Amycolatopsis sp. NBC_01488: one gene and its partner. The protein of the gene in region 1 binds, or shares a complex with, the protein of each later gene. Links are inferred from orthologs where the notes say so. Each region holds a gene or a part of one and is shown on either strand. Other genes may lie near its edges.

What was found. Proteins that work in one complex are often made in the same cells at the same time.
Region 2: the proteins of uvrA (region 1) and mfd are in contact, whole or in part, in a crystal structure (PDB 4DFC), measured with the Escherichia coli proteins. The link is inferred for Amycolatopsis sp. NBC_01488 from one-to-one orthologs.

The regions. Positions count from the first base shown.
Region 1 is NZ_CP109434.1:5,809,972-5,817,136, reverse strand. What follows is about bases 2,266-5,678. They hold uvrA (excinuclease ABC subunit UvrA), read right to left. Parts: upstream 5,328-5,678; coding sequence 2,466-5,327; downstream 2,266-2,465. Other genes in these bases: OG738_RS27600 (acyltransferase family protein), read right to left, coding at 5,403-5,678; OG738_RS27610 (fibronectin type III domain-containing protein), read left to right, coding at 2,266-2,461. In the rest of the region: OG738_RS27625 (anti-sigma factor family protein), read right to left, coding at 1-497; OG738_RS27620 (sigma-70 family RNA polymerase sigma factor), read right to left, coding at 494-1,045; OG738_RS27615 (COG4315 family predicted lipoprotein), read right to left, coding at 1,191-1,697; more of OG738_RS27610, read left to right, coding at 1,919-2,265; more of OG738_RS27600, read right to left, coding at 5,679-6,608; OG738_RS27595 (MBL fold metallo-hydrolase), read left to right, coding at 6,717-7,165. UniProt on the Escherichia coli protein: The UvrABC repair system catalyzes the recognition and processing of DNA lesions. UvrA is an ATPase and a DNA-binding protein. A damage recognition complex composed of 2 UvrA and 2 UvrB subunits scans DNA for abnormalities.
Region 2 is NZ_CP109434.1:3,537,605-3,545,452, reverse strand. The notes cover bases 2,487-6,582. They hold mfd (transcription-repair coupling factor), read right to left. Parts: upstream 6,242-6,582; coding sequence 2,687-6,241; downstream 2,487-2,686. Other genes in these bases: OG738_RS17260 (LLM class flavin-dependent oxidoreductase), read right to left, coding at 6,294-6,582; OG738_RS17270 (hypothetical protein), read left to right, coding at 2,487-2,605. In the rest of the region: OG738_RS17285 (RNA polymerase sigma factor), read right to left, coding at 1-99; OG738_RS17280 (MazG family protein), read right to left, coding at 160-1,089; OG738_RS17275 (hypothetical protein), read right to left, coding at 1,086-2,111; more of OG738_RS17270, read left to right, coding at 2,198-2,486; more of OG738_RS17260, read right to left, coding at 6,583-7,217; OG738_RS17255 (helix-turn-helix transcriptional regulator), read left to right, coding at 7,292-7,848. UniProt on the Escherichia coli protein: Couples transcription and DNA repair by recognizing RNA polymerase (RNAP) stalled at DNA lesions. Mediates ATP-dependent release of RNAP and its truncated transcript from the DNA, and recruitment of nucleotide excision repair machinery to the damaged site.

The DNA.
Region 1 (7,165 bases):
TTGACCCGGACCCAGCCCTGGAACGGGGCCACCGACGCGGCCAGCTGCACGCCGGTCGTCGGGTCTCGTCCTTCGGCGCTCTTGGTACCCGGGACTTCGGTCGGCTGCGCGGGGATCGCGATGGGCCCGCTGTCCGAACCGGTCTGCCGGCCCACCAGGATCCCGCCGCCTAGCGCGGCCACCACCAGCACCGCCGCCGCGACCAGGGCCAGGCCCCGCCGTGACGTCGAGCGGACCGGCGCCGCCTCTTCTTCGTCGCGCACCCGCCGCAGGGTCTTCTGCAGCAGCAGGTCCCCGCCTTCGGGCGGCCCGTCGAGGAACGCCTCGGGCGGTACCTCGTCGAGTGACTCCCGCAGGGCCACGAGCTCGTTCAGGTCGAACCGGCACTGCGCGCAGGTCTGCAGGTGCCGCCGCTCGAAGTCGGCCGCCTCGCCGGGATCGAGCGCGCCGAGGGCGTACGCGCCGAGCTGCGTGTGACTCTCGTCGACCGAGTTCATCGCGCCACCTCCGTTCCGCTCGAAATCATCGCTGCTCTCAGTGCTCTCAGTGCGTAGTAGGACCTTGATTTCACGGTACCCGGCGCGACGCCGAGTGTTCTCGCCGCTTCGGCCACCGTCCGTCCCCGGTAGTAGATCTCCACCAGGACCTCTCGGTGCTCGTTGGACAGGCCGTCCATCGCGCCGAGCACCGTCATCGAGTCGACCACGCCCTGGGCGTGATCGCGCTCGACGGCCGGCGTCGGCGCGCCATCGGCCGGTTCGGCCACCTCCTGTGGCCGGGCCGCCCGGGCGCGTGCCCGGTCGGTGACCAGGTTGCGCGCGACGGTCAGCAACCAGCCGCGCACCGAGCCCTTCCCGTCGTTCTGCAGGTCGTCGGCGTGTTTCCACGCGCGGACCAGCGTCTCCTGGACCACGTCCTCGGCTGCCGCCCGATCACCGGTCAGCCTCGTCGCGTAGGCCAGCAGGCTCCGGCCGTGTTCGGCGTACAGCTGCCGAATCAGGTCCTCGCCCTTGGCCTTCTTAGGCCGCCTGCCTCCTATGGCCACCCTCGTCCTCCCGACGGTGTTCTGAGTCGTCGAGGACAGTAGTGCAACCCTCAGCTCCACCGGCGGTGCGTGCGTCGAGCGCAGCGCGACCATGGTGTTCATCGGCTGCCCGTCCTTCCTCGTTCTGCCCGGAATCCGTCGGTGTTCAGTAACCGGAGCCGCCGGCCGCCGGCTTCGCGGTGATCTTGCTGCCGTCGGGCCCGACGGCGAACCAGGTGCCGTTGGCGCCCTGGCCGTTCATCTGCCCGGGAGCCTTGTCGCCCGAGAACTCGTACAGCGCCCAGCCGTTGAGCGTGAGCTGCTTGCTGCCGTCCTTGCGGGCCAGCGTGCCGACCTGGCTGTCCTGAATGCCCTGGAGCATCGGCATGCCCGCCCCGGCCAGCGCGGGCGGCCAGGTGGTCGCGCACTCGCCGTCGCAAGTGGACGTCGGCGGCGTGGCCATGTCCTTGTCGAACCGGTAAAGCGTCTTGCCGGCGGCGTCGGTGACGACCGTCCCGACGCCCGCCACCTCGGTAGCGGCCAGCATCACGTGTCCGGGCTGCCCGTGCTCCGGGTTCCCAGCCCCGGCGGAGGCCATGTCGCCGCAGGCCGACAGCGGTGCGACGACGGCGAACGCGGCGGCGCAGACGACGGCCGTCCGGATACGGTTCATGACGTTCTCTCCTCGGTGAGGGCGGCACCGCCGTCCGGCGGACCTCGACACAGGAGACACGGACGCGCCGCGAAAACGGTTCAGCGGTGATTCCCCGGTTCGGTGCCGGTTCGCGGCCGGATTGGTGTGTTCCGGTGATCGGCACCGCCTTGTCGCCGTGCGGACGGGTTCCTAAGCTGATCACGTCCGCACCGCCGCCCCCGCTCGTCCCGGGAGCCGCCGTGTCCGTGAAACCCCTCGTCTGCCTGGCGCTGCTGGCCGCGGGCTGCTCGACGGCCGCCCCGGCACCCTCGTTCACCGCCACGCTGACTTCGCCGACGGACGTGGTCCTCAGCTGGCCGGACGACGCCGACGGCCACCGCGTCGACTACGCGAACGACCCCGCCGGGCCGTGGACGACGCTGCGGTTCCTGCCTCCGCACGTGACGAGCTACCACCACCCGGACCTGCTCCCGGAGACGCCGTTCTACTACCGGGAGCAGCCGTTCACCGGCTCGGTCTCGACCGGCCTGCACGCGGTGACGTCCGGCGACACGATGACCTTCACCTGGGCCGACCGGTCGAGCGACGAGGCCGGCTTCCTGCTGGAGATCCGCCGGCCGGGCGCGCCGGAGTTCGACCCGGTCGAGGTGACCGACCCGGACACGACGACGTGCGCGCTGTCGCTGCTGCCCGGCGAGGCAGGTTCGGCGTTCCGGGTCCGGGCTCTGCACTACGGCCCGCTCTCGCCGGTGGTCCACCAGACCACCGGCGAGCAGCGGTGAGGCGCTACTCGGCCGTCAGGACGTGCCGCAGGAACTCGCCCGTGTAGCTCTCCTCGACGCTCGCGATGTGCTCCGGCGTGCCCTCGGCGACGATCGTGCCGCCGCCGTTGCCGCCTTCGGGGCCCATGTCGATGATCCAGTCGGAGGTCTTGATCACGTCGAGGTTGTGCTCGATCACGATCACCGAGTTGCCCTTGTCGACCAGGCCGTTGATCACGCCGATCAGCTTGTTGATGTCCTCGAAGTGCAGGCCGGTCGTCGGCTCGTCGAGGATGTACACCGTCTTGCCGGTCGAGCGCTTCTGCAGCTCGCTGGCCAGCTTGACGCGCTGCGCCTCACCGCCCGAAAGCGTCGGCGCGGGCTGGCCGAGCCGGACGTAGCCGAGGCCGACGTCCACCAGCGTCTGCAGGTGGCGGTGGATGGCCTTGATCGGCTCGAAGAACTCCGCCGCCTCCTCGATGGGCATGTCGAGCACGTCCGAGACGGTCTTGCCCTTGTAGTGCACCTCGAGGGTTTCCCGGTTGTACCGCGCGCCCTTGCAGACCTCGCACGGGACGTAGACGTCCGGCAGGAAGTTCATCTCGATCTTGATCGTGCCGTCGCCCGCGCACGCCTCGCAGCGGCCGCCCTTGACGTTGAACGAGAACCGGCCCTGTTGGTAGCCCCGGACCTTCGCCTCGGTGGTCGCCGCGAACAGCTTGCGGACATGGTCCCAGACACCCGTGTAGGTGGCCGGGTTGGACCGCGGGGTCCGCCCGATCGGCGACTGGTCGACGCGCACGAGCTTGTCGACGTTGCCGAGGCCGTTGACGCGGGTGTGCCGGCCCGGCACCTGGCGGGCGCCGTTGAGCTTGTTCGCCAGCACCGTCGCGAGGATGTCGTTCACCAGCGTCGACTTGCCGGAGCCGGAGACGCCGGTGACCGAAACCAGGCAGCCGAGCGGGAACGAGACGTCCAGCCCGCGCAGGTTGTGCTCGCGCGCGCCGACGACGGTCAGCTGCCGCTTCTTGTCGATCGGACGGCGGATCGCCGGGACCTCGATCCTGCGCCGCCCGGACAGGTACTGCCCGGTGAGCGAGTCCTTGCTCTTGAGCAGCTTCTTGTACGGTCCACTGTGGACGATGTGGCCACCGTGCTCGCCCGCGCCCGGGCCGATGTCGACCACCCAGTCGCTGGAGCGGATCGTGTCTTCGTCGTGCTCGACGACGATCAGCGTGTTGCCCAGGTTCCGCAGCCGGGTCAGCGTCTCGATCAGGCGGTGATTGTCGCGCTGGTGCAGGCCGATCGACGGCTCGTCGAGCACGTACAGCACGCCCACGAGGCCCGAGCCGATCTGCGTCGCGAGCCGGATGCGCTGCGCCTCGCCACCCGACAGCGTTGCCGACGCGCGGTCGAGCGATAGGTACGTCAGGCCGACGTCGAGCAGGAAGCGCAGCCGCGCCTGGATCTCCTTGAGCACGGCGCCGGCGATCATCGACTCGCGCTGCCCCAGCTCCAGCTCGTCGAGGAACTGCGACGCCTCCGCGATGGACAGCCCGCAGACCTCGGCGATGGACATGTCGCCGCGGGTCTGGTGCTGCAGCGTGACGGCGAGGATCTCCGGCTTGAGCCGGGTGCCCTGGCAGGCCGGGCACGGCACCTCGCGCATGTAGCCCTCGTACCGCTCGCGCATGTACTCGGACTCGGTCTGCTCCTGGCGCCGCTCGAGGAACGGGATGACGCCCTCGAAGTTCGCGTAGTACGAGCGCTGGCGGCCGTAGCGGTTCTTGTACCGGACGTGCACCTGCTCGTCGACGCCGTGCAGCACCGCCTTCTGGGCGCGCGCGGGCAGCTTGCGCCACGGCGTGTCCATCCGGAAGCCGATGGTCTCCGACAGCGACTCGAGCAGCCGGATGAAGTAGTCCGCGCTCTGCCCGCCCGACCACGGCGCGATCGCGCCCTCGGCCAGTGACAGCTCGTCGTCCGGCACCACCAGCTCCGGGTCGACCTCCTTGCGGATGCCGATGCCGGTGCACTCGGGGCAGGCGCCGTAGGGCGAGTTGAAGGAGAACGAGCGGGGCTCGAGGTCCTCGATGGCCAGCGGGTGGCCGTTGGGGCAGGCCAGGTTCTCGGAGAAGCCCCGGATGCGGTGCGGGTCGTGCTCCGGCAGGTCGACGAACTCCAGCTCGATCAGCCCGTCGGCCAGGCGCAGCGCCGTCTCGACCGAGTCGGTGAGCCGCTGCCGCGAACTCGACTTCACGCTCAGCCGGTCGATCACCACGCCGATCTGGTGCTTTTCCTGCTTCTTCAGCTTCGGCGGGTCGGTGAGCGCGTGGACCGTGCCGTCGACGACCACGCGCGCGTAGCCCTGCTGCTGCAGGTTCTCGAACAGGTCGACGTACTCGCCCTTGCGCCCGCGCACCACCGGCGCGAGCACCTGGAAGCGGACGCCCTCGTCCATCTCCAGCACCTGGTCGACGATCTGCTGCGGCGTCTGCTTGCTGATCGGCTCGCCGCAGGTCGGGCAGTGCGCCTTGCCGGCGCGCGCGTAGAGCAGGCGCAGGTAGTCGTAGACCTCGGTGATCGTGCCCACGGTCGAGCGCGGGTTGCGCGAAGTGGACTTCTGGTCGATCGACACCGCGGGCGAGAGGCCCTCGATGAAGTCGACGTCCGGCTTGTCCATCTGGCCCAGGAACTGGCGGGCGTACGCCGAGAGCGACTCGACGTAGCGGCGCTGCCCCTCGGCGAAGATGGTGTCGAAGGCGAGGCTCGACTTCCCGGACCCGGACAGGCCGGTGAACACGATCAGGCTGTCGCGGGGCAGGTCGAGATCCACGCCGCGGAGGTTGTGCTCGCGGGCACCGCGAACAACGAGGCGATCAGCCACGCCAGGGTCCCTTCAGTGTCATTCAATGCTGCGGTCGCCGGCCCGGGAGGAGGCTGCACGGGCGGCCTCTCCATGCTACGAGCCACCACCGACAGAAACCGGATCCGCGGCCTGGACCTGCGGTTCTTCCGGCTTTCGCCGAGTGGTGAGCCACCGGTGGACCGGCCGTTCGACCCCCGCGGTGACCGCCCAGCCGGCCAGCACGGCGGCGCCGACGACCACGGGGAGCCGCAGCCAGCCGGGGAGACCGGCATCGAGCAGGGCGCGGGCCAGGACGTAACCCAGTTCCTGGTGCACCAAGTAGAGACCATACGAGATGCCCGCGAGCCAGGTGACGGCCGGGGCGATCCTCGCCAGCCCGGGGAACCGCCAGTCCGGGCCGCGGGCGGCGAGGCAGACCAGCAGCAGGAGCACGGCGAACCCGATCGTGGACGGCCAGCGCTCGGCGTCCTGCGGCAGCGCCCGGTGCAGCGGGAACACCTGCAGGTCCTGCGCCGCGACGGCGGCGACCACGAACAGGGCGGCGTGCCACGTCTTCAGGCGGTGCCGCGACCAGAGCCACAGCGCGACGCCGATGGCGAACACGTGCAGGCGGTGCAGGCCCAGCCCGTAATAGCAGCTGTCGACGACCGGGCGCACCGTCTCCGGGTCGAAGACCACGAAGCGGAGCACGAGCGGGACGAGGATCAGCGCCCACAGCAGCGCGACGGTGAGCCGGTGGGTGCGCCACGACCGCGGCCACAGCAGGGCGGCGCCGGTGAAGGCCAGCAGCTGCACCGGCAGCGTCCAGTAGGAGCCGTCGAGGTAGTAGAACGTGCCCGAGCGGACGCCCCACTCCTGCACCATGCCGAGGTTGGTGACCAGGTCCAGCCCGGTCGGGATGTACCACGGCGACGGGTTCGCCGGCGGCCCCTGCGGCACGCCGAAGAGGAACCCGGTGACACCCGGCGGGTAGGGCAGGCCGCTGAAGGAGATGGCCGCCCACCGCGTCACGACGTAGGTCACCAGCACGGCGACGAGGTAGGCGGGCACGAGGCGCGCGACCCGGTTCCACAGCCACCGGCGCGGATCGCCCTTGCGCAGGCTCGCGCAAACGAAGAAGGCGGAGATCACCAGCAGGATCGCGGCGCCGAACTGCGCTGTCACCCGCACGGGGTAGCCCGTGAGTTCCGGGTGGAGGAGGGCACCCTGGTGGGTGACGTGCCCGAGGATCACCGCGAAGACGGCGACGACGCGGAGGAGGTCCCAGCTGATCCGGCGCGGCGTCGGGGAGGTGGGCACGGTCGTCCTGAGGTCGGCTTGGCGGGGCTGCGGTGAGCCTACGTGGACTCCCCCGCGCGTGCTTGTGCGGGTGGAACCGCTTGGAGCGAAACGACTACCGTGTGCACGGTGAACATCGTGGAGACCTACACCGGGCACGTCGACCCGGGCGGCGACGCCACCCGGCGGACCCTGGACGCGCTGACCATCACCAAGCTGTCCGTCGGCCCGATGGACAACAACACGTACCTCCTGGTGTGCCGCGCAACGCAGGAGGCCCTCCTGATCGACGCGGCCAGCGACCCGGAGCGCATCTCGGACCTGATCGGCCACGGCCCCGACCGCCCGGCTCTTCGCACGGTCGTGACGACCCACCAGCACCAAGACCACTGGCAGGCCCTCGGCGCGGTGGCGGGGGCGAACGGCGCCAACACGGCCGCCCATCCGCTGGACGCCTCGCCGTTGCCGGTGCCGCCGGACTTCCTGGTGGAGCACGGGGACACGCTTTCGGTGGGGCAGGTCACTCTTTCGGTGATCCACCTGCGGGGGCACACGCCGGGGTCGATCGCGCTGCTGTA
Region 2 (7,848 bases), 2.3 Mb from region 1 along the record:
GCGGCGGTAGAGCTCCTCGAACGCCGCGCGGTCGCCCTTGGCCGTGCGCCGGACGAGGTGCTCCTCGTCCGCGCTCTCCAGGGGCTGCTGTCGTCTCACACCAGGCAAGACGCCGGTCAGCGGGAAACGGTTCTCACTCGATTGTGTGCTGCGTCACAGTCAGGGCGTCGTCGGCCAGAACTTCCGCCAGCCGTCGGCCTCCAGGGTCGTCGGCTCCAGGCCGGCGTCGCGCGCGGCCTGCTCGGCCGCCCGGACGTCGTTCGCGAACTGCTTCGCCAGCGCCCGCAGCTCACCCTCGGGGTCGACGCCCGCGCGCCGCGCCGTCGCCGCGATGCGGAACAGCTGGGCCGCCGCACCGGTGCCGACCGGGAAGAGGTCGAGCGGGATGCCCGCGCGCCCGGAACGCTGGCCGAGCTTGCCGGCCAGCGCCACCGCGGGCTGGCCGAGCGCCACGCCGTCCACAATGGACTTGCGCTGCTTCTCCTGCTGCTTGAGCTCTTCCCACTTGACGTTCTGGTGCTCGACCGTGCGCACCGAGCCGTCGTCGGCGAAGACGTTCGGGTGCCGGCCGACCAGCTTCGCGACCAGCATGGCCGCGACATCGTCGATGCCGAACGGGTCGGCGGCGTCCTCCGCCGCGACCCGCGCGTGGAAGAGCACCTGGAGCAGGACGTCGCCGAGCTCTTCGCGCAGTGCCTCGCGGTCGCCCGATTCGATGGCGTCGAGCAGCTCGTAGGTCTCCTCGACCAGGTACTGCCGGAGCGAATCGTGCGTCTGGGCCGCGTCCCACGGGCAGCCGCCCGGCGAGCGGAGCCGGTCCATCACCTCGGCGGCCTCGACCAGCGGCGCCGCGGGGGTCTCGATGACCTCCGCGCCGGTCGCGATGAGCAGCGACGCCGCGGGCTCGTCCCGGGACCCGGCGAGCAGCACGACGTCCTTCAGCGACGGCGCCTCGGTCACGGCCGGGACGCCGAACACGCTCGCGTCGAGGTCTGTGGCCGCGTACACCGCGCGGGCGTCGCGAAGGATCTTCAGCGCCCCGGCGGGCAGCGTCGCCCCGCGGACGACTACGACGACGCCCGTGCTCACTGCTTCGCGGGTGCGGGCCCGCTCAAGGGCAGCACGGTGCCCTTCGTGGTGTCCTGGTTCGTCGCGAGGTCCATGCCCACAACATCCCACACGCCGTACCGGGGGTTGACGCGCAGCCCGGCTTCGGCCAGGTACGGCTGCAGGAAGCGGGTGCCGATCGAGGTCAGCTGCTGGTCGGTCGGCTTCTGCGCCTCCTGGTCGGACGAGACGGCCTTCTCGGTACCGCGGGAGCGGACGACGAAGACGTACCAGTCGGGCTTTTCCGGCATCCGCGCCTGGAACGCGACGACGCTGTTCGCCGCGGAACCGAACAGCGGGGTCTGCGCCAGCGAGAGGTACTGCGCGGCGCCGAAGGTCTCGGTCATGCCGGCGTCGGAGAATCCGCCGGGGCCGGGCTGGCCCGTCTGCTGGGCCTGCTGGGCGTCCTGGCTCGCCTGCTGGAGGACGCCCTGGATCTTGCCCGGGTCGGCCGCGAACTGCTTCGCGAGGTCGAACGCGCGGGTGCGGGCCGCCGAGTCGGTCTCGCTGGTCGCGCTGATGCCGATGTAGTCCGCGCTCACGGAGAGCTTCGGCAGGTACTTCTGCGCGAGCTGCTCCTCGAGGACGACGTCGGTCGCGACCTCGTTGGGGTCGCGCAGCTTCGAGACGATCTGCGTGACGGCGACGGAGTCGCCCTGCCCGGTGTCGCCGACCGGCGCGGCGTTCTCCTGGGCGGTCAGGCTCGCGACCTTCGCCTGGTCGGCGACGAGACCTTCCTGCCGCGCGGCCCGCGCGGTCAGCTCGTGGAGCACGGTCTGCCGGACGATCTCGCGGCCCAGCAGGTCGAGCTTGTGCTCACGCGCGAGCTTCTGCGTGTACGGCTGCTCGCGGACGGCCTGGTCGATCATCGACTGGACTTCGTCGAGGCTCACCGAGCGGTCGCCGACGATGAAGGCGCTGCCGACCTGACTGGGGCCCGAGCCGCACCCGGCGAGCAGAAGAGCACCGGCAACGACCGCGACCAGCGCGCGAGGGCGCCCCATGATCCGCATCACAGCGCATACCCTCTCACACCATCGCACCCGAAACGCAACACCCGGGCGATGTCGCCGGGCGTAGCCTCGACGACATGGACCACTGGCTGACCATCGAGGTCTTCGATGGCGAGTCCACGGCTTCCTTGTGGCGGCTCGCCCATGGTGACGCACTCACCGAAGCAGCACTGACGAACGGCGCGGAACAGTGGGTGTGGCACGAACACCGCTGGGGCGTCGTCCTGGAGATCGAGTTCGGGTCGGAGGAACGGCGCGACGCGTTCCGGACGCTGCCGGTCGTGACGGCGGCGCTGGACGCGGTGCCGGACCCGACACGGGGGTTGCTCGTGTACCCCGGCCGCGGCGGGGGCGCGGGCTCGCGGATGCCGCGGAATCCCCGGCCGCTGCCGATGGCGGGTGCCGGAGCGATCCCGGTGCCGGTGGAGTCGGTGAAGATGGGGCTGGCGGAGGCGTTGCCACCGATGTTCAGCGAAGTCGGCTGACGAACCCGCGCCAGGCTGCCCGACACCATCGGTGAAACCCGGACGCCACAACGGGAACCCCCGGAGTGGCGCCCGGTGCGCTCACACCGCCGCGGGCTTCTTGGTCAGCTGCGTCAGCAACTTCGTGCACCAGTCCAGCAGCTCTTCGTCGCGCAACGTCGGTGCGCCGATACGGCCACCCGCCGGGCCCTCGGTCGGCTTCGGGACCGAGACCGTGTTCGTCACGGCCTTGAACATCGCCTTCGGATAGAGGCGCTTCAACCGGACCAGCTGCGAGTCCTGCAGCGGCAGCGGCGCGAACCGGATCGTGCTGCCCTGGACCGCCACCTCCGTCACGCCGGCCTCGCGGCACGTGTGCCGGAACCGCGCCACCGACAGCAGCCGGTTCACCGGCGCCGGCGGCTGGCCGTAGCGATCGATCAGCTCTTCGCGGACCGCGTCCAGGCCCTCGGTGTCCGGCGCGGCCGCGATCTTGCGGTACGCCTCCAGCCGCAGCCGCTCCCCCGGCACGTAGTCGTGCGGGATGTGGGCGTCGATCGGGAGGTCGACGCGGACTTCCGCCAGCTCCTCGTCCTCCGCCGGCTCGGCACCAGCGTGGCGGCGGAACGCGTCCACCGCTTCGCCGACCAACCGCACGTACAGGTCGAACCCGACGCCCGCGATGTGCCCGGACTGCTCCGCGCCCAGGATGTTGCCCGCGCCGCGGATTTCCAGGTCCTTCATCGCGACCGCCATGCCCGCGCCCAGCTCGGTGTTCTGGGCGATCGTCGCGAGGCGGTCGTGCGCGGTCTCCGTCAGCGGCGCTTCCGGCGGGTACAGGAAGTACGCGTACCCGCGCTCGCGCCCACGTCCGACGCGGCCGCGCAGCTGGTGCAGCTGTGCCAAGCCGAGCAGGTCACCGCGCTCGACCAGCAGCGTGTTCGCGTTCGAGATGTCCAACCCGGTCTCGACGATCGTGGTGCACACCAGAACGTCGTACTCGTTCTCCCAGAAGCCCTGGATGATCTTCTCGAGCTTGTCCTCGTTCATCTGGCCGTGCGCGGTGACGACGCGCGCCTCCGGCACCAGCTCCCGGATGTGCCGCGCCGCCTTCTCGATCGAGGAGACGCGGTTGTGGACGTAGAAGACCTGGCCGTCACGCAGCAGTTCACGCCGGATGGCCGCGCCGACCTGCTTGTCGTCGTACGCGCCGACGTACGTCAGGATCGGGTGCCGGTCCTCGGGCGGGGTGAGGATCGTGGACATCTCGCGGATGCCGGCCAGCGACATCTCGAGGGTGCGCGGGATCGGTGTCGCCGACATCGTGAGCACGTCGACGTGGGTGCGCAGCGCCTTGATGTGCTCCTTGTGCTCGACGCCGAACCGCTGCTCCTCATCCACGATCACGAGGCCGAGGTCCTTGTAGCGGATCCCCGTCTGCAGCAGGCGGTGCGTGCCGATCACGATGTCGACCTCGCCGCCGGCCAGCTGCTCGAGGATGATGTCCGACTCGGTCTTGTTCGTGAACCGGGACAGGCCCTTGATCGTCACCGGGAACGACCGCATGCGCTCGTGGAACGTGTTCAGGTGCTGCTGGGCGAGCAGCGTGGTCGGGACGAGGACGGCGACCTGCTTGCCGTCCTGCACCGCCTTGAACGCGGCTCGCACGGCGATCTCCGTCTTGCCGTAGCCGACGTCGCCGCAGATGACGCGGTCCATCGGCACGCCGCGCTCCATGTCGGCCTTGACCTCGTCGATCGCGGCGAGCTGGTCGTTGGTTTCGGTGAATGGGAACGCGTCTTCCAGCTCGCCCTGCCACGGCGTGTCCGGGCCGAACGCGTGCCCCGGCGCGGCCTGCCGCGCGGCGTACAGCTGCACGAGCTCGGCGGCGATCTCCTTGACCGCCCTCTTGGCCCTGGCCTTGGTGTTCTTCCAGTCGGAGCCGCCGAGCTTGTTCAACGTCGGCAGCTCGCCGCCGACGTACTTCGACACCTCGTCGAGCTGGTCGGTCGGCACGAACAGCCGATCGCCCGGGTGCCCGCGCTTGGACGAGCCGTACTCCAGCAGCAGGTACTCGCGGGTGGCGCCCGCGACCGTCCGCTGGACCATCTCGACGAAGCGGCCGATGCCGTGCTGTTCGTGCACGACGTAGTCGCCGGCCTTCAACGCCAGCGGGTCGACGGCGTTGCGCCGCCGGGACGGCATCTTGGTGGTGAGGTCCTTTGTGGACGTTCCGGCGCCCGAGCCGCGGCCGGTCAGGTCCGCCTCGGTGAGCACGACCAGGGCGCGCTCCGGCGAGATGAAGCCGTCGGTCAGGCCGCCGCAGGTGACCGTGACGACGCCCGGCGCCGGCGCGCTCGTCAGGCCGTCGCCCGCCAGCGCGGCCGGGACGTCGGCGGCCGAGAACTGCTCGACCGCGCGAGCCGCGGTGCCGTGTCCGGCGACGACGAGCACCGCCGTGCCGCCCGCCGCGATGTGCGCGCGCAGGTCCGTCGTCGCGCGCTCGAGCTCGCCGCGGTACCCCGGCGCGGCTTCGACCGAAACGCGGTAGACGTCCGGGTCTTCGCTGGTCAGCTGGGTGAGCGTCCACCAGCAGCGCTTGGTGTCCTGCGCGTGGGACGCGATCTCGTCGAGCCCGCGGTAGGCGGACGCGCCGAGGTCGATCGGGGCCTGGCCGCCCGCCGCGGCCGTCGTCCAGGACGCTTCGAGGAACTCCTGGCCGGTGCGGACGAGGTCGGCGGCCCGGGCGCGGATCTTCTCCGGGTCGGCGAGCAGGACGTGGGTGCCGATCGGCATCGCGTCGGTGAGCAGCTCCAGCTCGCCTTCGCAGAGCACCGGGATGAGGGCCTCCATGCCCTCGACCGGGATGCCGTCGGCGAGCTTGGTGAGCATCTCGGCCAGGTGCGCGTCCGCTTCGTACGTCTTCGCCAGCTCCGCGGCCTTCTCCTTGACCGGCGGCGTGAGCAGCAGCTCGCGGCACGGCGGCGCGGTGACGCGCGGGATCTCGCCGGGCAGCGACCGCTGGTCGGAGACGGCGAACGCGCGGATCTCGCTGACTTCGTCGCCCCAGAACTCGACGCGGACGGGATGCTGGGCGGTCGGCCCGAAGAGGTCGAGGATGCCGCCGCGGACGGCGAACTCGCCGCGCTTCTCGACCATGTCGACGCGGGTGTAGGCCAGCTCGACGAGCCGTTCGAGCAGGCCTTCGAAGCTCTGCTCTTCGCCGACGACGAGGTCGACCGGGGCGAGCGACCCGAGACCGGGGGCCATCGGCTGGATGAGGCTGCGGACGGTGGCGACGACGACGCGCAGGCCGTCGTCGTCGGCCTTCAGCCGGTGCAGCACCTCGAGCCGGCGGCCCACGGTGTCGGCGCGCGGGGAGAGCCGCTCGTGCGGGAGTGTCTCCCAGGAGGGGAAGTCGACGACCCGGCTCTCGCCGACGAGCGCTTTGAGCGAAGCGGTCAGCTCGTCGGCTTCGCGGCCGGTGGCGGTGACGGCGAGCACGGGCTTGCCGCCCCCGTCGTCCGAGGCGAGCGCGGCGGCGACGAGCTGCCGGGCGGCGATCGGGCCCTGCAGTTCGAGCAGCGGCGCACCGGCGCGCTCGACCACGCCACGCAGGGCCGGGTCGGGAAGGATGGCGGTGAGGAGTCCGGACAGTGGAGCGTCGGTCACGGTCCCAGCCTACGTGCCACCCCCGACAGGTTTCCGATCACCGCTGGTCGCGCAGCAGTTCCGCCACCCCCGCGACCCGCGGCAGCTGCTCGTCGAACACCTTCGGGTCCGTGCTCGCGATCCGCAGCAGGACGTGCTCCGCCCCTTCGTACTCCCGCAGCCGCGCAGCCACTTCCGCCGCGGAGCCGGTCACCTGCATCTGGATGCCCTGGACGAACGCCGCCGGGCGGCCGTAGTTGGCCAGGCAGTACTCCTCCAGCAGCGCCTGCCCGCGTGCGACGTCGTCCTCCACCAGGACCGTCGCGAACAGCGCCGGGGTCACCGGGCGCGACGCGAGAGCGCGGATCCGAGCCAGGCCCGACACGTAGTCCGCGGGGTCCGGCGGGTAGGGCAGCCACCCGTCGTACAGCTGTCCGATTCGCGACAGGGCCCCCGGGGTGTACGCCGCCAGCCACACGGGCGGACCGCCCGGCCGTGCGGGCGCGGGGAACGATGGCAGCGAGTCGTAGTGCAGCACCGTCCCGTGGAAGGAATCGGCACCGCTCCACGCCGCCCGCCACAGGCCCACGATGTCGTCCAGCCGGGCCCGCCGGCGCTCCCACGGGACGCCGACGAACGCGAACTCCGGTTCGCTCCGCCCGGCGAACCCCGCGCCGACGGCCACCGTCAGCCGGCCGCCGCTCAGCAGATCGAGGGAAAGCAGCTGGTTCGCCGACAGAACCGGGTCCCGCAACGCCGGGAGCAGCGCGGACGTCCCCAACGTCACCCGTGAGGTCCGTGCGGCGAAAGCCCCCAAAACAGCGAAAGCGTCCAGCGGAGCGCGCGCGAGGGTGTCGCCCACCCACACCGAGTCGAGGCCGAGCTCTTCGGCGGAGACGGCGACGTCGACCAGCTCGGGCGCGGTGCGCCCGGCGTCGAGGATGGGCTGGTAGGTCGGCACGACCAGGCCGTAGTTCGTCATGCCGGAAGCTTCGCCGGACGCGGGTATGCCCTCAATTCCCCGCGGGGAATGGCGCAGCCGAGCAGGATGGGGCCGTGGACTTCGGAACGGCGCTCAAGGACTGGCGCACCCGCCGCCGGCTCAGCCAGCTCGACCTGGCCCTGCGCGCGGGCACGACGCAGCGGCACGTGAGCTTCATGGAGAGCGGGCGCTCGGTGCCCGGCCGCGGCATGGTGCTGCGCGTCGCCGAGTCGCTCGAACTGCCCCTGCGCGAGCGCAACGGCCTGCTCCACGCGGCCGGCTACGCACCGACGTACCCCGAAACGCGGCTCGACGACCCGGCGATCCGGCCGGTGCTCGACGGCCTGCGGCGGCTGCTCGACGGCCACCGCCCCTACCCGGCGATCGTCGTCGACCGCCACGGCCTGCTGGTCGCGAAGAACGACGCGTTTTCCCTGCTCGTCGAGGGTGTGGCGCCGGAGCTGCTCGAAGAGCCGGTCGACACGCTGCGGCTCGCCCTGCACCCGCGCGGGATGGCGCCGCGCGTGGCCAACCTCGACGATTGGGCCCGGCACATCCTCGAGCGCCTCCGCAACGACCTCGCGCGCACCCCCGACGACCGCCTCGCCGTGCAGCTCGCCGAGCTGACGGG